2 regions of the Geminocystis sp. CENA526 genome follow, and region 1 is predicted to be linked to the other one. Evidence: predicted binding sites of a transcription regulator. Region 1 holds the regulator's gene; the other holds the start of a gene.

Region 1 (7,557 bases):
GTTGTCTGCCGACACACCGCACTATCCAACCAGATTCAACGGCTAAATAGCCTAGAGGCGCACTCCATATCCACGATAAAAGCAGTAATTTTTGTTGACTGATATTTTCTGAAGATAGTTTTCCCCTTAACCATTGGATGACGGAAGCTATCACTACTCCCACTAAAATAAAGGCAATACCACTCATTAAACGAAAAGCATAGTAAATCAATCCTACCATTTTGGGTCGATCGATGGGAGCAAATTCTTTTAAGCCTAAAACGGGCGCACTTAAACGAGGTTTAAATTCTAAAATGTAACCTAATGCGTTAGGAATCTTGATTTCCCAATTATTGCTTTCTGTTTTTTCATTAGGGAAAGCCAGTAAACTCCAATCCCCTGTTTCTCCTGCGGGGATAGTTTCCCATTGCGCTTCCATTGCCGCCAATTTTGTTGGTTGATAATGGTACACTTGTTCAGCACTTAAATGCCCGACAAAAATTTGTAAAGGAGTAATGGCAATGGCAACCACTAAAACAATTTTGAGGGATTTTGAGAAAAATTCGGTATGACGTTTATTGATAAGATACCATGCACTAATACCGCCAATCACAAAAAGAGAGGTTTCGAGGGTAGCTAAAAACATATGGGAAACACTCTTAATCATAAAAGGATTCGCCATCGCCCCAAAATAATTGCTAACGATAAATTTACCCTCGATAAATTCTCCTCCTGCGGGAGTTTGCATCCAAGAATTGGCAATGAGAATCCAGAAAGTAGAAAGATTTGCACCCACTGCTACTAATATAGTGGCAATATAGTGGATAACTGGAGGCACTCTTTCCCAACCGAATAACATAATGCCTAAAAATCCAGCCTCTAACATAAAAGCCATAGTGGCTTCAAAACCTAAGACACTACCAAAAAAATCTCCTACGGATTCAGAAAAAGGCGCCCAGTTTGTGCCGAATTGAAATGCCATAGGTGAGCCTGATGCGACACCGATACCAAAATTTAGTACATAGAGTTTTGCCCAAAATCGAGCATGATAATAGTAAGTAGGGTTTTTGGTTTTTAGCCATAAGCCTTCTACGATAACTAAATATATTGCCATACCTGTAGTCAAAACAGGCCATAACATATGAAAAATTGCAGTAAAGGCAAACTGCATCCTAGATAAAACTAGAGTATCAGAAAGAAAATCCATAGGGGATGATGAGTCCATTTTACGAATAACTTTTTTATTTTAGTTACTTTTTCTCTTTGACCGATCGTCTTTTTTTGAATTTTATGTTGAGATTTGTTAACAAAGATTATTTTTAATCACTACAATTAATTGCTTATATATTTTTATCTGGGTTAACAGACTGTACCGATAAAATTAGACAATCTTAAATAATCGTGGTTTAAGGAACGATCGAAGAACTTTAGGTTATCGTTATACAGAGTCTATTTTACCTGTTGGACAAGAAGTTTTAATTATTGGGCAAGTGAGCGATGAAACAGGAGATTTAAAGATAATTAAACCTGCTAACAATAAGGAAATGTTCTTGATTTCCCTTAAAACTAACGAGGCTTTAATACATAGTTACGGAGAAAGTCAGAAATACTTTTTAATCGGTTCGATCGTCTGTGGTATTTTGGGAATAATTTTAATGATTCTCTCAATTTTTTAACACAGAATCAGTTAAGAATGAAGAATTAAAAATTAAGAATTAAGAATTAATCACCTTTGCCAGTTGCTTTTTACTCATTACTCATTACTCATTACTCATTACCCATTACTCATTACTCATTATTGCCTGAGCAAGTGGTGAGTGTAACAAATCTTTACGTTTCTTAAGGTAAGTTACCCTTGTCGATTATGCTAATGATTGTAGAAAAAAACATTTAAGATAATCTTAAGATACGGAGGTCTTAACATTGGCTATTCCTCTTTTAAATTACGCCCCTAATTCTCAAAACACTCGTGTAGAAGGCTTTGAAGTAGGCGGAGACGAACAACCCAGAGTTTATAATGCTGAAAGTCTTTATAGTCCATCTGATATGGATGTATTGATCGAAGCGGCTTATCGTCAAATCTTTTTCCATGCTTTCAAATCCGATCGTGAAATCGCCTTAGAATCTCAATTACGCAATAAACAAATTACCGTGCGTGATTTTATTCGTGGTTTATTATTATCCGAAACTTTTAAAAGTAGTTTTTACGATAAAAATAGTAACTATCGCTTTGTACAGCACTGTATTCAAAAAGTATTGGGTCGTGAGCCTTACAGCGAAAGAGAAAAAATTGCTTGGTCGATCGTGGTAGTAAATAAAGGGATTAAAGGCTTCATTGATGAGTTATTAAACTCCGATGAATACTTAGAAAACTTTGGTTATGACATCGTACCTTACCAACGCCGTCGTAATTTACCTTCCCGGGAATTAGGAGAAAGACCCTTTAATATTTCTTCTCCTCGTTACGATGCTTACTATCGTGGCGTTCTCGGATTCCCTCAAATTATCTGGCAAAATCAAGTACGCCGTTTCGTACCTCAAGAAAAACAGGCAAAAGCAGGAGATCCTTCTTTATACCTCAATATGGCTCGTAGCATTAATGCTAAACCAGCTCCCACTCCCCGTGTTTCGGCAGGAAATATCAGTTTAGATAAAGTTCCTTACCGCCGTTAAGTTGATTTAAAGTTGATAGTTGATCAGAAATTGAGGAATGAATAATTAGGAAGAGATGATTTCTTGTTCCTAATTTCTAGTTCCCATCTGAGTATTTATACTCAAAAAAATTTCTTAAATATTAAATTTAATAAACAAAATAAAACCCTTTTTAAAACATTTGATAATCTGAAAAAGTAAGAATCAAATTTCATAAAGGGTAATGAAACATTTTTCCGACGACTGGATTAAAGAATGGTGTAATAAAAACGGTTGGACTGATCTGTTTGTAGAACGCCGTGATTATTGGGCTTTTCCTCCTCATGGGGTTATACCTTTGCCCATTCCTAAAGAAACTTTAATTGAAATCAAAGCTGAAAAAGGCTTTTCTCCACAGGAAAAAATTTGGTTGGGAAGTGCTATTATAATTACTTTAACGGCAATACTTTTAACTTATTTTCTCAATTGTCCTATGCCTTTAGTGTTTGCTTTTGCTTTTTGTTCGATCGTGGTGGGACATTTTGAAGTAGAGTGAATAGTGAATAGTGCATAATTTTTAATTCTTCATTCTTAATTCTTCATTCTTAATTCTTCATTCTTCATGAATTGGTGGCGAAAACTAAAAAATAATCCTTTGGCAAAATCAGGGTTTATCATTCTTGTATTTTTTTATGCTATGGTATTAGGTGCGGATTTTATTGCCCCCTATAATCCCTATTCTGCTCAGGAAAATGGTTCTTTATTGCCACCAACTACTATTTATTGGCGTAATCAAGATAAACAATTTATCGGACTTCATGTATATCCTACTACTCAAGGACGAACCGATATAAACACGGGCGATCGAACCTTAGAAATAGACTACACAAAACCTTCTCCCATTCGTTTATTTGTTAAGGGTGAACCCTATCAATTTTTACAAATAAAATTACCTTTACCCCCCACCTTTGACGAGGTAGAAATCTTCTCAGGTTTTACTCTGCAAAGACGTTTATTCGGTACTTTAGGAGAAGGAAAAATTAATCTTTTAGGCACAGATGAACAGGGTAGAGATCAATTTAGTAGAATATTATTTGGCGGAAGAATTAGCCTTTTTATTGGCTTAATTGGCATTTTAATTTCTTTTCCCCTCGGCATGATAATTGGAGGCATTGCAGGTTATTTTGGAGGCATTTTAGACAATATTTTAATGCGACTGGTGGAAGTTTTGATGACCATACCGGGTATTTATTTATTAGTAGCATTAGCCGCCGTTTTACCGCCGAGTTTGAGCAGTGCGCAGAGATTTATGTTAATTATTTTAATTACTTCTTTTATCGGTTGGTCGGGTTTAGCTAGAGTTATTAGGGGGCAAGTTTTAACCCTCAAAGAACAAGAATTTGTGCAGTCTGCTAGATCGATCGGGGCAAATTCTTTCTATATTATTATCAAGCATATTTTACCGCAAACAGCGACTTATATAGTCATTTCTGCCACTCTTTCCATTCCTAGTTTTATCGTGGCAGAATCTGTATTAAGTTTGATTGGTTTAGGCATTCAACAACCCGATCCCAGTTGGGGTAATTTACTGTCATTAGCCTCCAATGCTTCGGTATTAGTTTTACAACCTTGGCTAATTTTTCCTCCTGCTATTTTAATTATTTTAACGGTACTATCTTTTAATTTATTAGGGGATGGATTAAGGGATGCACTCGATCCCAAAAGCATTAGGAATTAAGAATTAAGGGTTCTTGAAACTAAATCGTAATAATAAATATAGTCTAAAGCTAATGATTAGATTCAAAATCTTGATTTTTCATTCTTTAACCTGACACCTGACACCTGACACCTGATACTTACCCTCATCAAAATACTTTTTGTGCACCCCCTAACTAAAACACTTTTTGAGCAAACCCTACTTATTACTCAATTTTTAAGCAAATTGTTGACTTAATGCGACTGGATTATGGACTGTAATTTTTTTCTTGGTAATAGAAATCAAGCCGTCTTGTCTTAATTCTCCTAGTAATCTTGTTACCGTCACCCGTGTTGAACCAATGGCTTCGGCAATAGCCTGATGGGATAGTTTGAGATCGATCGTAACACCATTAAGGCTAGGAATCCCAAAATCTCGACATAGTATCAACAGGAAACTAACTAAACGAGAAGCCATGTCACGATGGGCAAGGGTTTCAATCATTAATTCTGTTTGTAAAATTCGAGAAGACAATCCTTGTAACATAAGTCGTGATAGTTCAGGATTATCTCTTAACGCTCGTTGAAAATGCTCAATAGGGGCTGATAATAATTCTACAGGAGTGAAAGCCACCGCATGATAGAATCGATCGGACTTTTGCCCTGTTACCAAAGACAAAACCCCAAAAACACTATTTTCTCTCAATAAAGCTACTGTTATTTCCTCTCCTGCTTCATACACCCGTGACAATTTGACAGCACCCTTCATTAAAAAATATACCCTTTCTGCTGGATCTCCGGGAAAAAAAATTGTCTTACCACGTTCAAATCTTTCCACTACAGGAGTATAAATTCCAGCTCCAATTTGACGAAATACAGAGGCTAAAGGTTGTTCTTGATTTAAGATTGATTGCATAGGGGATAGTTACTTAATAATATTTAATGTTCGATCGAATAAAGGACACTTTTTATAAGAAGATAAGTAATTGTAAACTAGATAACTATCTATAACGTAATTAGTTTAATCAATTATTGTCAGATATTACAGAAAATTAAAGAAAAAATCAAGAATATGTTAGATTTAAAAGGAAAAAATGCCCTTGTAACTGGTATTGCTAATAATAAATCGATCGCATGGGGTATTGCTCAACAGCTACATAAAGCAGGGGCAAATATTGGTGTCACCTACCTGCCCGATGAAAAAGGGAGATTTGAGAAAAAAGTAGGAGAATTAGTTGCCCCTTTAAACCCTAGCGTTTTTTTACCCTGTAACGTACAAGATGATGCTCAAATAGATGAAACCTTTGCCCAAATTAAAGAAAAATGGGGACATATCGATATTTTAATCCATTGTTTAGCCTTTGCTCAAAAAGACGATTTAGCAGGAGATTTTAGCAACACTTCCCGTGATGGTTTTAAAACAGCCCTCGATATTAGTGCCTATTCTCTCACTCGTTTAGTACAATCAGCTAAACCCATGATGGCATCGGGAGGAAGTATTGTCACCTTAAGCTATTTAGGAGGAGTAAAAGTCATTCCCAACTATAACGTTATGGGTATTGCTAAATCAGCCTTAGAAATGAGTGTGCGTTATTTAGCCTCCGAATTAGGTAGTCAAAATGTAAGGGTAAATGCTATTTCGGCGGGTCCCATCCGCACCCTTGCATCTTCAGCCGTTGGGGGTATTTTAGACATGATTCACCATGTGGAAGCCGTTGCCCCCTTAAAACGTACCGTAACTCAAATCGAAGTAGGCAACACCGCCGCCTTTTTGTGCAGTGATTTAGCTAGTGGTATTACTGGACAAATTATTTATGTTGATGCAGGTTACGAAATAATGGGCATGACTCAAGGGTAATTAGGAATGAAGAATGAAGAATGAAGAATGAAGAATGAAGAATGAAGAATGAAGAATGAAGATTTTTATATAGATTTCTGATTTCTAATAAATATTGGGTTTAAACCTATCTGAAGTACTTTGAGACAACCGTACTTTTTAAAAATGTTAAAAAAAGTAACAATTTAGACAGATTGCTTGACAAAGTTGCGGTTTTAATATCCTTATGTTAGGTTATTTATATCTAATGAATTAATTGAGGAGTAAAACTAATGGAAACACCTACTAAACTGAGTTTGGAACAACAATTTAAGTTGGAAGTTCTCAAAGATCAAGTTAAAAAGTTAAGTCAAGAACAAGCCCAAGAATATTTAATTGAGGTATTTCGTCAGATGATGGTGAAAGATAACTTAATGAAACAATTATTCAAAAATGTGTAAAATTCCCTAGACGTTGTTGTAAATTTGATAATCATTGTATTTCTCGGCAATGAGATTCTTTGTTAACTGTTATCTAAATTCTATGTCTTTTATTTTTTATCTCAACAACGTCTTTTACTGAATTTTTTTATTGTCGCTACATTATGTCTAAAATGTTTAAGCTCGATCGAACTAATCTAACCACGAAAGGACAATTATTAAGCTAGACTATCAACAATGAAGTTTTAATGATCTCGATCGAACGTGAATAATACCAGAAATTTAGATTGGTTTTTAATCTGCTTAATAGTGGGATTAAGCTCCTTTGGTTCTTTAATTATTTATAGTACCCAAAGCTATGAGCAAATATCTGATTGGCAACAACAGCTAATTATGACAGTGGTGGGTTTTATTATTTTAATGGGTTTATCCTATTTTCCCTACGAAATACTATTACGATTTCATTGGATAACCTACGCCATAACCAATATACTGTTAGTAGTTGTCATTTTTGCGGGAGATACCGTTAATGGTGCGCAAAGATGGATTAATTTAGGCGGTTTTCACTTCCAACCCTCCGAATTTGCTAAAGTAGGTTTTATCGTCAGTCTATCCGCCCTATTACATTATCGAGACGGCTCAAAATTAATTAACCTTCTCCCCGTTATGGCAATGGTATCTGTACCTTGGATATTGACTTTAATTCAACCCGATTTAGGCACATCCCTTGTATTTGGTGCTGTTAGCTTAACGATGCTTTATTGGGCAAATATGAACTTAGGTTGGATTTTATTAATATTATCCCCCATCGTCTCAGCATTTTTATTCAATTTATTATTACCTGCTTGGTTGATTTTCGTTACCGCCATGATTTTAATTGCATGGTTTACCTTTCCTCAACAAATTAGGGCGCTTTGGGCTTTAGTCACCCTTACCATCAATTATGGTGCAGGAAAAATGGGGGGCATTTTATGGAATTTATTACAACCCTATCAA
Region 2 (7,557 bases), on a different contig from region 1:
TTCTGATACTTGATAATCACGGCGAATGGTAAATCTTTCTAGGTAGCCAATGGGATCGTCTGGATTAAACACCATTTTGTCAAACAGTTGTAAATTATGACGATCGGGTTCAGCATCCGATAGTTCTAGTTGACGACAAGCCTCCCCGAATAAGTCTGGACGGCGCACTCTTTCGATAATTTCTACCCAGTTACGAGGAAAGGGTATATAACCCCATCGAGCTAATTGTGTTAAAATCCATAACGCCTCCACCCTTGAAGGATAGTTTGCATTATCCACAGAGAATTGATTAAACCTTAGTAATAACTCGGTTTTTGTACCGAAATTATAAGGATCAACAAAACCGGGACGGATATACTCAGAAGACATATTCAAATACTGCTCTTTTGCTAATAACTCGACTATTTCTTCTCGGTTACGTCTATCGTCACAATATTCACAAGCCTCAATCAAAGCCTTAACTAGAGCAATATGAGTTTCGGGGTGTTTTTCTACCCATTCTTCTTTAACTCCTAATACTTTTTCGGGATGTCCTGCCCAAATATCTAAGTCTGTAGCAATGACATAACCTAAATCTTGTAGGATCGATCGAGTATTCCAGGGTTCACCCACACAGTAACCGTCAATGTTACCTGCTTTGAGATTAGACACCATTTGAGCAGGAGGAATTACTGTTAAACTGACATCTCGATCGGGATCAATTCCCCCTGAAGCCAACCAGTAACGTAGTAATAAATTGTGCATAGAGGCTGGATGTACCACCCCAAAGGTATGGACTTTATCAGGACTTTGTGCAAGGGCTTGTTTCAATTCCTCAAGGTTTGTCACTCCCATTTCTTGAAACTGTTTTGCTAGGGTGATAGCGTTACCGTTACGACTGAGTACCATGGAGGTAATCATGGGAATAGAAGGTTTACCCCCTGCTCCTAAAGTCATACTCAAAGGCATTCCTGCCACCATTTGTGCCCCATCTAAACGCCCTTCGGCAATACCCCTTGCTAACTCCTGCCACGAAGGTTCACGGACTAAGTTCACCTGTTCTAGTCCATGTTTAGCGAAAAATCCTTTTTCTTTAGCTACCACTAAGGGGGCGCAGTCGGTTAAGGGGATAAAACCAAGATCGAGGTTAATTTTTTCTAAGCCGTTACCTGCAATAACTTCTTTCTGAGGGATAACTGTTCCCACTTTTTTCGATCGTTTTTGTTGGTTGAGGAAGTAAACGATTTCGTTACGCAGAGCGTAGTAACTAGGGTGATTGACCACTTCTAACCGTTGTCGTGGACGGGGGATCGGTACTTCTAATATTTGCCCAATATGAGCCTCTGGACCTGTGGTTAACATCACGACTCGATCGGACAGTAACAAGGCTTCATCCACATCGTGTGTCACCATGATACAAGTAACGTGGTTTTCTTGGACAATGCGCATCAAACTTTCTTGTAAATTTCCCCTAGTGAGGGCATCCAAAGCTCCAAAAGGTTCATCTAAAAGGAGTACTTTCGGTTTTGTCGCTAAAGCACGGGCAATGGCAACCCGTTGTTTCATCCCCCCTGACAGTTGCCCTGGTTTTTTATTGGCGGCGTGTTTTAAGCCTACGATCGAGATATTTTCTTCGACAATGGCTTTTCTTTGGGCTACGGGATAATGATTCATTACCCGATTCACTGCTAAAGCAATATTTTGACGTACCGTTAACCAAGGTAACAAAGAATAATTTTGAAATACTACCATTCGATCGGGACCCGGTTCAGTAATTTCCCTTCCCTCCAGAATAACTCCCCCATGGGTAGCATTAGATAAACCTGCCACCATATTAAGCAGAGTGGACTTACCACAACCAGAATGTCCAATTAAAGAGATAAATTCCCCTTTTTGGATTTTTAAATTAATGTTGCGTAAAGCGATATATTCTCCTCCATTTGCCAGAGGAAATATTTTATCAACGTGATCAATTTCAATAAAATTTTGCATTATTTTAAAATAATTAGGAATTAGGAATTAAGAGTTAAGAGTTAGCAATAAAAATCAATAATTATTCATTGTTAATTGTTCATTATTAATTGTTCATTTTTAACTATTTCTGTTCTGAGGGAACGACTAAAGTTGCAATAAAACTAACTAATCTATCTAACAATAAACCGACTAAACCAACATAAATTAAAGCAAGAATAATTTGACTCATTTGTGAACTGTTATAAGCATCCCAAATAAAGAAGCCAATACCTACACCACCTACTAACATTTCTGCCGCAATAATCGCTAACCAAGATAAACCAATACCGATTTTTAAACCAGTGAAAATATAAGGAACTGTGGAGGGAAATAAGATGTTGAAAAAGTACTCAATTTTAGATAATTTAAGCACTCTGGAAACGTTGTTATAATCTTGAGGAATTTGTTGCACTCCCACAGTGGTATTGATGATAATAGGCCAGATTGCGGTGATAAAAATAACAAAAATTGCGGAGGGATCAGCTTGTCTTAAAGCCGCTAAGGATATGGGCAACCATGCTAAAGGCGGAATGGTTCTTAATACCTGAAAAATAGGGTCTAATGCTTGATAAACTAGGCGATTTGCACCGATTAAAATACCTAATGCAATACCCACGATCGAGGCTAAAGAAAAGCCAATAGCGACTCTTTGTAAACTAGCTAATAATTGCCAAAATAAGCCAACATCTGTACCTCCATTATGAAAAAAGGGATTAATAATATAAGGATCCCATGTTTCTTTAATTACGGTAATAGGAGAAGGTAAATTTGGTTTTTCTCCTGAACATAAAATTTGCCAAATTGCTAATAATATGAATAAAGCAACGAGGGGAGCAATAATTTGTCGGGCGTTTTGAGAATAAAAAATATTACTTAAAATATTGGCACTTTTTGAAGATTTTTGAGTTCTTGAGATCATGATTTTAATTTATAATAAATAGTCGATCGTTAATAATTAATAAATGAAAAAAATTCATTAATTTAGCATTATCATTGAGCCTTAATTGTTAATTGTTAATTGTTAATTGTTAATTATTTTAAGTTTTTTTGATTTTTAATCCATCTAAATAGGCTTGAGGATTTTCAGGATCAAATGTCACACCATCAAAGAAAGTTTCCACACCACGAGAAGTACTGGTGGGAATTTCCGCATCAGGTACGCCAATGGCTTTCGCCGCCTCTTTCCACAAATCTTCACGATTTACTTGATCCACCAGTGCTTTTGTATCGGTATCCGCAGGAATATAGCCCCAACGAATATCCTCCGTTAAAAACCATAAATCATGACTCTTGAAAGGATAGGAAGCGTTATCTCTCCAGAATTTCATGGCATAGGGGAAGTTTTGCTCTACTCTACCATTACCAAAGTCGATATTACCTTTCGATCGTTCCACAATATCCTCCACGGGAACTTTAAACCATTTATCTTGAGAAACAATTTGACACATTTCTTCCACATTATTAGGATCATCACACCATCTTTGAGCTTCTAAAACCGCCATTAATAAGGCTTTGGCCGCTTTGGGATTTGCGTCCACCCAATCCTTGCGTAAGGTAAACGCTTTTTCAGGATGATCATTCCATAATTCACCAGTAACTAAGGCACTATAACCAATATCTTGGTTAATTAATTGAGCATTCCAAGGTTCACCCACACAAAAAGCCTCCATGTTACCTACCTTCATATTCGCTACCATTTGAGGAGGAGGTACGGGAATAACAGAAACATCGGTATCGGGATTAATACCTCCTGCCGCCAACCAATAACGCATCCATAAATCATGAGTACCACCGGGGAAGGTAATGGCAAATTTAGAATCCTTATTTATTTTGTCTTTGATAACAGAACTATCAAGTCCTACATTTGCCTCTTTATAGGCATTACCGATCGAAATAGCTTGTCCATTGGTGTTTAATCTTGCCAAAAGATACATAGGTACTGGTTGATTACTTTTGGTAATTGTACCCAATGTCATTAAATAAGGCATAGGGGTAAGAATATGAGCTCCATCAATACCACCACCAGCCGAACCTAATTCGATATTATCTCTAGTAACAGGCCAAGATGCTTGTTTTAATACTTCTACCCCAGTCATGCCATATTTATCAAAAAATCCTTTTTCTTTAGCAATAATTAGGGGGGCAGAATCCGTTAAAGCGATAAAACCTAACTTGGCGGAGGTAACTTCTGGGGCATCACCACTAACGGGAGTGGTAACAGGGGTTTCAGTGGTGGGTTGTTCGTTGCCTCCAGTGGTGCAACCATGTAAAATAGCACTACCTAAAGCGGTAACTCCTGCGGTGAGAATGAATTTTCTTCTGGATACTTGGGACATAGATTAACGGATGTTCCTAATTTATTTTAATATTTGTTAAGTTTGATGTACATATTTAAAAGGTTTACTATGGTTCAATTTGTATTTTTCGTCACAAAATTTTAAAAATTTGTAAAAAACACATTATTTCTATGCTTTTTGTGCATCAAAACTCCCACAATCTTTTGAAATTATCCATTTACAAGAAAAATCAAGGTTTTGATATTCTTTCGCTGTCGCACTTGATTGACATAATTTAGTTATGATTGCCTAAGTTCTGATCTTGTCCGTTAAACAATGAAATTATTATCTTCACCTTGAGATGCTTGACGACTACGAGCATCATAATATAAATCCGCTAAAGTAATACTAAAAATAGCCTCTTTAAACTTTTTATTTAAACGACTCCATAAAGTCATTGTCACCCAATCTTCTGCCGAATCTTGATTTAAACTATTGGGTGATAGGGGATCAATTTTGTCTCCCACTGCGATTAAAATATCCCCTAAAGAAATTTCTTCTGGAGGTAAAGCTAGTATATAACCTCCCTGCATTCCTCGTATAGACTTGATTAAACCTGCATGGCGAATCTTAATTAAGATTTTCTCTAAATACGGCGCAGGTAAATTTTGGCGAGTAGCGATCGAATTTACGGATATAGCTCGATCGACCCCTTGCAAACTCATATCTAGTAAGGCTTTTACAGCATAATAACCTTTTTTGGTCAACTTCATTTAGTTAACTTCAAGATGCAATACATAATGACCTAAATTAAGATGATTACTCCACAACTCGTACTCAATGCGTAAAGATTCAGGAGTAGAAGTTCCCTTAAAAGTGAGATTGCGAGTAAAATTGCGAAGGTAGATACTATCTTTTGCTTGATTACTCTCTCCATTTTCATTCAACCAATAACGGCTTTTACCATAGATACCCCTTTCCCAATAATGACGATAATTGACACCATTTTTGTTTTGTTGCGTCATAATTACCCGAAAAGGAGATATTTCCAACCAAATTAAATTTTTGCCGTTTTCTTCTTCGTTTTCCTTGGGGAAATAAAAATTAGTATCGTCAGTAATTTTACTAAACTCGACATTATTTAAGACTAAATGAAATCTATTATTTTCCCTTTGATATAATGTAGCGATGGCTTCTAAATGCACAAGAATCTCTAAATTAGTAGAAAGATAAGAAAGGGATATGGAACGATGATCCGTTAACATGGTACAACCTCTAAACTTGCTATATTCAGCATAGATCGAAAATGCCCATATTGATAACCTTGTTTAAAAAAAATTTGTGAACCCCTTGCTTTTTTTTTTCTCCTTCGCTATAATAATTTAATGTGAGCAATCCTCGATAGCTCAGTGGTAGAGCGGTCGGCTGTTAACCGATTGGTCGTAGGTTCGAATCCTACTCGGGGAGTTTAAAATAGTAATTTTTACTGAATAAAAAAATAACTGACTAGGTTTTGATAAGCTCAATTTCTTAGTCAGTATTTTTTTAGCGTAGTCGAAGTATGAATCACGGTCTGGATTTATTGCATAAAATCATATTATCATGTTAACATAAATTACATTAAAAAGAATTTGTCCTAAATGCTTAAAGTTGTCAAAGTGAGAATTTATCCAGATACATCTCAAAAAGTGCTTCTAGCTAAGGCTTTTGGCTCTTGCAGATGGGTGTGGAATCATTTTCTTAATTTGATCAATGAAACTTACAAAGCCACAGGTAAAGGATTATCTAGTTATGATGTCAAAAAGTTACTTCCTCAATTAAAGAAACAGGAAGACACTGCTTGGTTATCAGAAACTTATTCTCAATGTTTACAACAAGTTTGTTTGAATTTGGGTGTCGCTTTCAATAATTTCTTTGAGAAAAGAGCAAAATATCCTAATTTTAAATGTAAGCATGGTAAGCAATCTTTACAATATCCTGCAAATGTTAAGGTAGAAAATGACTGTTTAAATGTTCCTAAAATTGGTTTAATTTATACAAAATTTCATCGTATTATTGAGGGAACAATTAAGACTGTTACTATTACTAAAAACTGCTGTAATCAATACTATGCTTCTATCTTAGTGGATGATGGTAAAGATAAACCAGAAGTAAACTCTGAAGGTAAAGCTATAGGGATTGATTTGGGTTTAACTCATTTTGCAATTACAAGTGATGGTAGTAAATTTGATAACCCAAAAATACTTAAAAAGCATGAAGCTAATTTAAAGAGAAAACAGCAACAGTTATCTAGGAAACAAAAAGGTTCAAATAACCGAAATAAGTCAAGATTAAAAGTTGCTAGAGTTCATAAAAAAATCACTAATTGTCGTGAGGATTTTCTGCACAAACTATCTCGTAGGATAGTAAACGAAAACCAAGTGATTGCAGTAGAGAATCTGAATGTTAAAGGTATGATGCAAAATTATTGTCTTTCTAAAGCTATACAACAAGTAGGTTGGGGACAATTCTGCACTATGCTTAAATATAAGGCTGAACAGGAAGGAAAAGTTTACATTGAAGTGAACAGATTTTTCCCAAGTTCAAAAACTTGTCATGTATGCTTAAACAAAATAGGTAGCTTACCACTAGATGTAAGATATTGGACTTGTTTAAAATGCGGTACAAAACATGACAGAGACATAAATGCGGCAATTAATATCCGAGATGAAGGACTACGAATGTTACAGACCTCTGGAACGGGGGATAAAGCCTATCGTCAAACTGTAAGTCATAGTAATAGAGGACGTAAGAAATCTACTACTATGCTAGTTTCTGGGTAGGAAGCCTACACCATAATCTTTGATTTGGTGTACGGTAGTTCACATGTTTTCTATACCGCAGGTTAAAGGACAAGAAGCATAAATGGAATTTTGATTAATTTTATCTTTATCAGTTTCATGTAACCAGCCTAACCACTGTACTTCATCAGGGCGAATACCTTTGATGCTTAACAACAAAGAAGAAATTAAGATGATAACCGTTGTTATTCCTAAAAATCCTCCTGATACCAGTACGATCGCACTAGCAGGTAAAATCGACTGTAAGACGATAGCGGCTAAGACTCCCACCGTCATCAAAATGACTACTAAGGGAAAACCTACCACCAAAAAGCACACTGTTAAAGTCAATGTCCAGATGAGAAAACTTTTTGTCATAGATAATAGATAACTATTTCCCCAACCGCTTCTGTTAGATACTTGCATTGCTTTTGATACTCCCTAAAGATTTTGACGACAATAAACGAGTT

Evidence for each region. The regulator NtcA, encoded in region 1, controls nitrogen genes in cyanobacteria. The targets are predictions, from matches to a motif close to TTTGTANCNNNNGNTACAAA.
Region 2: the regulator NtcA is predicted to act here: its motif matches at 4,407-4,426, upstream of ACN4EE_RS05245 (CmpA/NrtA family ABC transporter substrate-binding protein).

The regions. Positions count from the first base shown of each region.
Region 1 covers NZ_JBLZFY010000008.1:452-8,008, forward strand. Annotated here, with positions in the region: gene ACN4EE_RS03960 (cytochrome ubiquinol oxidase subunit I) at 1-1,186, opposite strand, end outside; gene ACN4EE_RS03965 (GIDE domain-containing protein) at 1,368-1,655, shown strand; gene ACN4EE_RS03970 (phycobilisome rod-core linker polypeptide) at 1,903-2,652, shown strand; gene ACN4EE_RS03975 (slr1957 family protein) at 2,855-3,166, shown strand; gene ACN4EE_RS03980 (ABC transporter permease) at 3,233-4,348, shown strand; gene ntcA (global nitrogen regulator NtcA) at 4,544-5,221, opposite strand; gene fabI (enoyl-ACP reductase FabI) at 5,378-6,163, shown strand; gene ACN4EE_RS03995 (NblA/ycf18 family protein) at 6,415-6,582, shown strand; gene rodA (rod shape-determining protein RodA) at 6,826-7,557, shown strand, end outside.
Region 2 covers NZ_JBLZFY010000011.1:41,218-48,774, reverse strand. Annotated here, with positions in the region: gene ACN4EE_RS05255 (ABC transporter ATP-binding/substrate-binding protein) at 1-1,971, opposite strand, end outside; gene ntrB (nitrate ABC transporter permease) at 2,075-2,911, opposite strand; gene ACN4EE_RS05245 (CmpA/NrtA family ABC transporter substrate-binding protein) at 3,030-4,328, opposite strand; gene ACN4EE_RS05240 (Rrf2 family transcriptional regulator) at 4,598-5,041, opposite strand; gene ACN4EE_RS05235 (hypothetical protein) at 5,042-5,533, opposite strand; tRNA gene ACN4EE_RS05230 (tRNA-Asn) at 5,664-5,735, shown strand; gene ACN4EE_RS05225 (RNA-guided endonuclease InsQ/TnpB family protein) at 5,909-7,090, shown strand; gene ACN4EE_RS05220 (hypothetical protein) at 7,130-7,513, opposite strand.